Regions from separate parts of the Paenibacillus sp. FSL K6-0276 genome, predicted to be linked through region 3. Evidence: predicted binding sites of a transcription regulator. Region 3 holds the regulator's gene; each other region holds the start of a gene.
What was found. The regulator LexA, encoded in region 3, represses DNA repair genes until DNA is damaged. The targets are predictions, from matches to a motif close to CGAACATATGTTCG.

Region 1 (2,327 bases), 1.2 Mb from region 3:
ATCACGGTTCATATTCCAGGAAAGACTCTTGCCATCCGGCAGCAAAAGCGCAAAGTCAAACGCAAGGCCATAATTGTGATAGCTGGTTCCACCTTTGGCGTTGGTAACTATAGGTCCGGGCTTACTTCTTCCCTGCGCATACAATGCATTTTGTTCAGCAATCGACCGTAATCCCTGAGTAATAACGATAGGTACTCCTTTGGCATAGCTTTGCTGAATCAAAGCATTCGCCCCTGCGGCTAAGACAGGATGAAGCCCGACAAGACGCGCCGCCGATTTATCCCTCACTTGATCCAAAGTCAGCATAGAATCACCCCTTGGTATAATCAATGATCCCGCTTCCCCATTTGCTTGTACTAGTACCCCTGCCTGCATCTGCATACAAGCATAAACGCCTTCAGCGTCCCTATAAGGACGGTAAGCGTTTATGCGAGAAATATAAGGATAATGTATAGCGTGAAACTTATACTTTCTTATATTTTAAAAAAAAGACCCCGGTATCCCCGAGATCTAACCTGAAAAGTACCTATTCACGGCTTCCACACCTTTGGATCATTTCCACAAAAAAGGGCAAAATATTAACGAAAGGTGGGAGATCATATGGACATTCATAGCGATAGCTATAAAGTTGCAGCACTGAGCGAGCAGGATGAAGCACTCGAAATTATTCGGAATGCCGAAGCTTCCATTGCACATCTGACTGGCAACCCAACGGTGACCCTAATTGCTTATGAAAAAAGTGAAGGCAGCGGTTCTCAGCATTAGACGATGTAAACCTCAACGATGTCATCTACATTAATCCACTTCCATTCCTCCGCCCACTGCAGCTTAAACTCACGCGAGTGGGTGTGAATGGAAGTCACAAATGTTGTATTCTCAAAGGGATCAAACAGCACAATAGTTACGCGCACATGACTCCGTAATGATAAGGCCAGTGTACATTCGATTTCCTCCATCTTTTGCTCATCCAGAATAGGCTTGATGCGGCGCAGCGTCTCCCGTTCATCCCTAATAATCCTTACCTTGTGCTCCGGCAGCATCATGCGACTACTTTCCCACAGTCCGTTTTTCTCCAGCTTTTTGCCCATGGTAACCCCTCCTTAATTCTATACTTATTCCGTTATACACGAACGTATGTTTGTATTATATCCACACCTTCGCTGAATAATCAATAATTAGGAAAAAGATACCACTTTTAAACCTTCCTCTTTATCTAAAAGTTGTATAATAATGTATGTCTGATCGAGAGGAGCTTTCCACTTAAAAAAAACCTCTACTTAGGTTCAAAATCACATCAAAAAGACGCTGACAGTTGAACTGTACAGCGCCTAAATTGCGATCTATTCTTGAACCTTCTTCGACTCAGCAATGTTCTGACCATTAGCATCAATGAGCCCAGTTGCTTCCCTTGCCTCATTGAGCTTGGAAATACCGTATAGCATCGCTAGATCAGCGTTCTGATTCAATTCCTCAAACTGCTCAGCGGTGACTTCTGTAGAATCAGCACCTTGAGAGGCTTGTTCTTTTAAAGAATAAGCACTTTGAAAAGCGATTTTAGACTCATCAAGCAGCTTACGAATGTCTTCGGGCAAGCTAGAGGAAATCTTCACCTTCTCAGCCTGATTGGATAGGTCTGTTGAGGTCTTCTGGAATTCGTTAATCTTCTTCTCTAGCTGCCTGTCCGAAAGTTCTCCTGCTGAATAAGATGCAATGGCTTCGTTGAACTCCGCTAAAGATGATTTTCCTAATTCCTCAAGTTTGGACATTTCATTGTAGAAGTTTTGCACGGTCTCCTGCACTTCTTCTTCTGAGGCAGGCGCCGATGAAGTTGAATTATTATTGCTGCAGGCGCTAAGGATGACAGACAACATTAGCGTTCCTATTAGTAAGACTTTTTTCATTATTTATCCCTCCACTTAACAGAATAATGTCGGTTTGTGTAAAGCGCAAATGAAATTTATGTAAATTGACTATTATGTTATAATTATTTCAATTGTAATCAGGGAAGGAGAGTATTTATGCCTTATTGCACAACCTGCGGATCAGAATATAAGCAGGGCGCTAAATTTTGTGGAGAATGCGGATCTAGCATTGACGGCACCGCTCCAGTGACCGCCCGTCGTCCATCAGTAAATCCTAACGCTACTCAGGAAGTCGTACTCTGGAAAGGCAAACCTGCCAGCATCTCAGATCGCCTCAAAGGAATCGTACGCCTAAACACGACTACGTACACTATTACAAGCCAGCGCATTATGGTAAAGACCGGACTTATCGGTAAAAATGTCGAAGAAATCGAATTGCTTCGTGTACGCGATTTATCCGTAGCA
Region 2 (2,327 bases), 1.4 Mb from region 3:
GCTCATTTACCTTCTGGTCCAGAAAAAACGGCACTCCATAATCTTGGAACAAAGGTTTTACAAGCTGCTCATAATCCCCGATATTGCGCATAAATACGGCCATTTCGCCATATTTCGCTCCTTCTTCTCGTGCCAATCGGGTCATTTCGCGCAGCGCTCCCTCCACTTCTGCTCTGTGCGAAACTGCGGCGCCTATAGATATAGACTCTTTTACTTGTTCGTCTACACCTTTCCAGCGAATTCGGCGGTCATATCCCCGTTCGAGGTGAGCAAGAACAGGACTTTCTTCAAAACGCGGAAGAACAGCAGGCTCCAGAACCTCATCCCACACGTCAATGCCCAGTTCTTCAGCTATTCCTCGCAGCTTAATGTAAGTGACCGCTGTTGGGTGAAACAATTCCAGCTCATTCAACTGATCTCCATAAGGGTAGGGTCGATCAAGCGTAAGTGAAACGGTCAGCTTCGAAGCTTGTTGCATCAATTCTCGAATAACTATGAACTCCTGCGGAGTGAATCCATGGAAACCATCCACCCATATCTCTGCTCCACGAATGTAGGAGGATTCAGGGATATGCTCAGCCAGTTCCGCTAAACGATCCTCTTCATCGATATACAGGCGTGACATTTCCTGCTCCAAATCACTGAATACAAGCTGCAAATCATCCAGCTTGCACTCAAGAATAGGACTTCTCGCAATCGCCCCCCGCATCGCAGACAACTGCTCCTCTAAATCAGCGGATTCCAAGCAGCAGCGCTTCATCTCCGTGTGCAGTTGATTCAGCCGATCCACAAAACCCGGTCTGTCTGCAGAGGCACCGAACAATTTCAGTTCCTCTTTACGACGACTGATGATTTTGTAAATTAACATCTTCTTACCTTCTTCACTGATAGGCAGACTAGCGCTGCCCCCAGTTTCCTGCTTCACTCGATAGGCAAGTCGCGAAAAGCTCAGGGTCTGAGCTCGTATACTTCCCTTCACATTCCCTACGGTCAGAAGCCCCCGTTCCGCGCCAAAAGAACCTTGCTCCGGTACAAGAATAATGATCGGCGTGCCAAGAGGTTCCTTCTCTAATGAAGAAGAGATAGACTCCCATATTTTTGTTGTCTTGCCACTGCCCGAGCGGCCTAGTAAAAAGGTTACTGACATAAATGATAGACTCCTTCCGTAGCGGTGAAAATGTATATGATACAAGGTGAAACATCCACCCATTGATTAACTTCAAACGAAAAAGTTTAGTTATTCCTCGTCCCCTCAGTATATCATAACCGCTCAAATCAGAACATGCGTTTGCTATTATTTTCTAATGATTTACAATGAAGAAACAACGAAAGCATCTCTTGAGTCCGATAGCTAATTTACCTTAGTAAAGAACATGCAAAAAATCCGTAAAAAAGCGCCCCTAGCACAGGCTCCTTCTTACGGATCTCATGATTCATATGTTCATTTGCTCGTTATAACTGTTGAACTTTCAATCTTACTTCTTACTCCGCACTTCAAAAATCGCGAACTTCAGGTAGTGTCCTTCGTTAACGCCGAGAATCTGCGGATGATCTTTGCCTGCGGCCCGCCATTCGATAAGTCTCAACACCTTGCCTGCATCTTTAGCTGCATCGGCAATAGTTTCGAGGAACAGGTCAGGCTGCATGTGGTACGAACAACTTGCGGTAACTAAATATCCGCCTTCGTTCACCAGCTTCATGCCGTGTAGATTGATGTCTTTATAACCACGGCAAGCTCCTGCTACTGCACTTTTGGTTTTTGCAAACGCTGGAGGGTCTAGGATAACGACATCCCAAGTTCTACCTCCACCTGCTGTCATCGGCTTGGAGGTGTCGGTTTTGGCAGCTTTGCTTCCGGATTTAGGATTTGTAGCCGCCGCTGCCGAATCTATGCCACCAGCAACCGTCGCCCGCTCGGAACGTTCCTCTACCCCTTTGACCTGATTGCGCAGATAAGCAAAAGCATCATCCACTACGAATTCAACGCGATCACTAAAGCCGTTTAGCTCCACATTAACTTTTGCACTCTCTATAGCATGAGCGGAAACGTCAAGGCAGGTTACTTTTTTCGCGCCATACTTGCAAGCATGCAGAGTGAAGCTGCCTGTGTGCGAGAAGCATTCCAGCACTGTTGCACCATCCCAATAAGGGAAAGTTACGTGTTTACCACTCTTATTTACCGGCAAAGTCTGTAACGAACCATCTTCTGCTTCGATTTCTTGTAGCGTAATGCCGCTTCGTCCACCCCAGCCCTTCATGAGTGGAGCAATAGAAGCTCTATTCTCACGTTGGTCAAAGAAGTATCCTGTCTTCTGGCCCTCTTCGAT
Region 3 (2,327 bases):
AGCCGTCTTCATATCAGAAGGTTTATTCTCAAGAGCAATACTCCAAAGTGTATCTCCACGTTCAACCACTACGCGCTTCTCATCCTTCATTAAAGTAGTAGATCCTGCAAATACATTGCCTACTACTGTAAGTCCTGATAGTACGAGCACAATGATCAATGTCAGTTTAACAACAAAATCTCTCCGGAACAAACGCATTAATCGTTCAAGCAAAAGCTCTGTAATCTCTTTAATCTGAGCTGAATAACGGGGAATAGGATTATTTCCTAAAGATTCAACCACTGGGGCTTTATCGTAGATGCTACGGTATGTACTGTATTTTAACATGAATATCATCCTCCAAACACTTGTTCTTACTTTTGAAATTATAATAACACGAACATGTGTTTTGTTCAATACTATTTTAGAACAATTGTTCTCTTTTTTTCAGAGGTTGATATTTACCATATTATTCATATAAAGAACCATTCTTATCATTTAGATGAAGGAAACGTAATCAATACAAGACTACCATTTATTAACTCTTTCGAATTAATATTTATAATAGTTAGAACTTATGTTTGTGCGAACGGTAGTTCTATGTTATAATTTTCCCAAACATTACTATATGGGGTTGATTCCAATGTCAAAGATTTCAAGTCGCCAACTGGCGATCCTGGAATTTATACGTAGCGAAGTCCGCAGCAAGGGTTATCCTCCTTCCGTCCGGGAGATTGGAGAAGCTGTTGGCCTTGCTTCCAGCTCCACAGTTCACGGTCATTTGGATCGGCTAGAGAAGAAGGGACTTATCCGTCGAGATCCAACGAAGCCTCGTGCGATAGAATTGCTTGGCCAAGAGGATTCCGAGAATGTCCATCATTTCGCACAAACCGTCGCTCGCATTCCTGTCGTAGGTAAGGTTACCGCCGGGGTTCCTATCACTGCTACTGAGAATATTGAAGACTACTTCCCGCTTCCAACTCACTATGTTGGAGATAACAAAGTATTTATGTTATCGGTTCAAGGTGACAGTATGGTCGAAGCTGGGATTATGAATGGTGACTATGTAATTGTTCGCCAACAACAAACGGCTGATAACGGAGATATCGTTGTAGCTATGACCGAAGAAGATGAAGCAACCGTTAAGACCTTTTATAAAGAACGTGATCATATACGTCTTCAGCCGGAGAATCCGGCGTACGAGCCTCTTCGCCTTAATCGCGTGACCATTCTCGGCAGAGTTATCGGATTATTTCGAGATATCCACTAAGTATGCACTCCTACCAACCGAAAACGGATACCGTCCTTTAAAGGACGGTATCCGTTTCTACGAGAAGTATAAGGATAATGTATACCGTAAAATATATACTTTCTTTTATTTTTAAAATAGCTGTTCTGCAAATGCAGAACAGCTATTTTACTGTTATCTAACTCCATCAATCAAGTTCAGAACATTTGTTCCCATGGGCTAAAATGGCCATTTTTAATGAATAACCGTTTATGCGTCCTGCTCATATCCTAATTAGAAAGGAGTGTTGCACAATGCCAAATTACCGAATAATAGTTGATCTGACGCAACGTATGCTTTATCTTCTTGATAACGACATTGTGATCAGGGGCTTCCCAGTCGGAATCGGTAAAATGTTAACTCAATCACCACTCGGTGACTTCACAATTATTAACAAACAGCCTGATCCAGGCGGTCCGTTTGGGGTCTTTTGGATGGGTCTATCTAAGCCTCACTATGGGATACATGGAAATAACGATCCCGCATCCATAGGGCACGAAGTTTCCCACGGTTGTATTCGTATGTACAATGAGGATGTGTTAACACTAGCTGCGATTGTTCCGATTGGAACACGAGTAACGATCAGGAATTAAATCTATCCATAGATAAACACGCCTCAATCATAGTTCAATGGATGGGGTGTGTTTGTAATTAAGTATTTTTGATGGCGTAATAGGAATCTTGTGGTTATATGTCGAATATTGTTAACAGGATTTCAAATTGAAAGGAAGTGTTTAGTTTTGAACAACTCAAAAATTAGAACCCTCGTCGATTTTAAAGTCGATGCACTTGTTAAACTCTCCGGCTTATTGTTAAATAACGATCAAGCTAGTGGAAAAAAAGTAAACCTCCTCACCTCATTTGGCAGCATACAAGGGACGATCTCCCCTACCACCTCCAATAAAGAGGACGTTTTTGACTTAAAATCTTTGATGGATGATGTCATTGTGGACGAATACATATCCTATCTAGGCGCAGAACATCCCGATAAAAATTTCAGCTATAACTTTATAGTCCTCAATGATGTTTCTGTAAGACCCTATGCTAACTATGAATCTCC

Region 1: the regulator LexA is predicted to act here: its motif matches at 1,128-1,141, upstream of MHH52_RS21650 (YolD-like family protein).
Region 2: the regulator LexA is predicted to act here: its motif matches at 1,278-1,291, upstream of addB (helicase-exonuclease AddAB subunit AddB).

What each region holds. Positions count from the first base shown of each region.
Region 1 covers NZ_CP150276.1:4,576,120-4,578,446, forward strand. Annotated here, with positions in the region: gene MHH52_RS21640 (M15 family metallopeptidase) at 1-306, opposite strand, end outside; gene MHH52_RS21645 (hypothetical protein) at 601-765, shown strand; gene MHH52_RS21650 (YolD-like family protein) at 762-1,088, opposite strand; gene MHH52_RS21655 (hypothetical protein) at 1,341-1,901, opposite strand; gene MHH52_RS21660 (PH domain-containing protein) at 2,019-2,327, shown strand, end outside.
Region 2 covers NZ_CP150276.1:4,744,860-4,747,186, forward strand. Annotated here, with positions in the region: gene addB (helicase-exonuclease AddAB subunit AddB) at 1-1,147, opposite strand, end outside; gene MHH52_RS22515 (class I SAM-dependent rRNA methyltransferase) at 1,476-2,327, opposite strand, start outside.
Region 3 covers NZ_CP150276.1:3,335,604-3,337,930, forward strand. Annotated here, with positions in the region: gene MHH52_RS15785 (LysM peptidoglycan-binding domain-containing protein) at 1-327, opposite strand, end outside; gene lexA (transcriptional repressor LexA) at 623-1,249, shown strand; gene MHH52_RS15795 (L,D-transpeptidase) at 1,522-1,860, shown strand; gene MHH52_RS15800 (hypothetical protein) at 2,008-2,327, shown strand, end outside.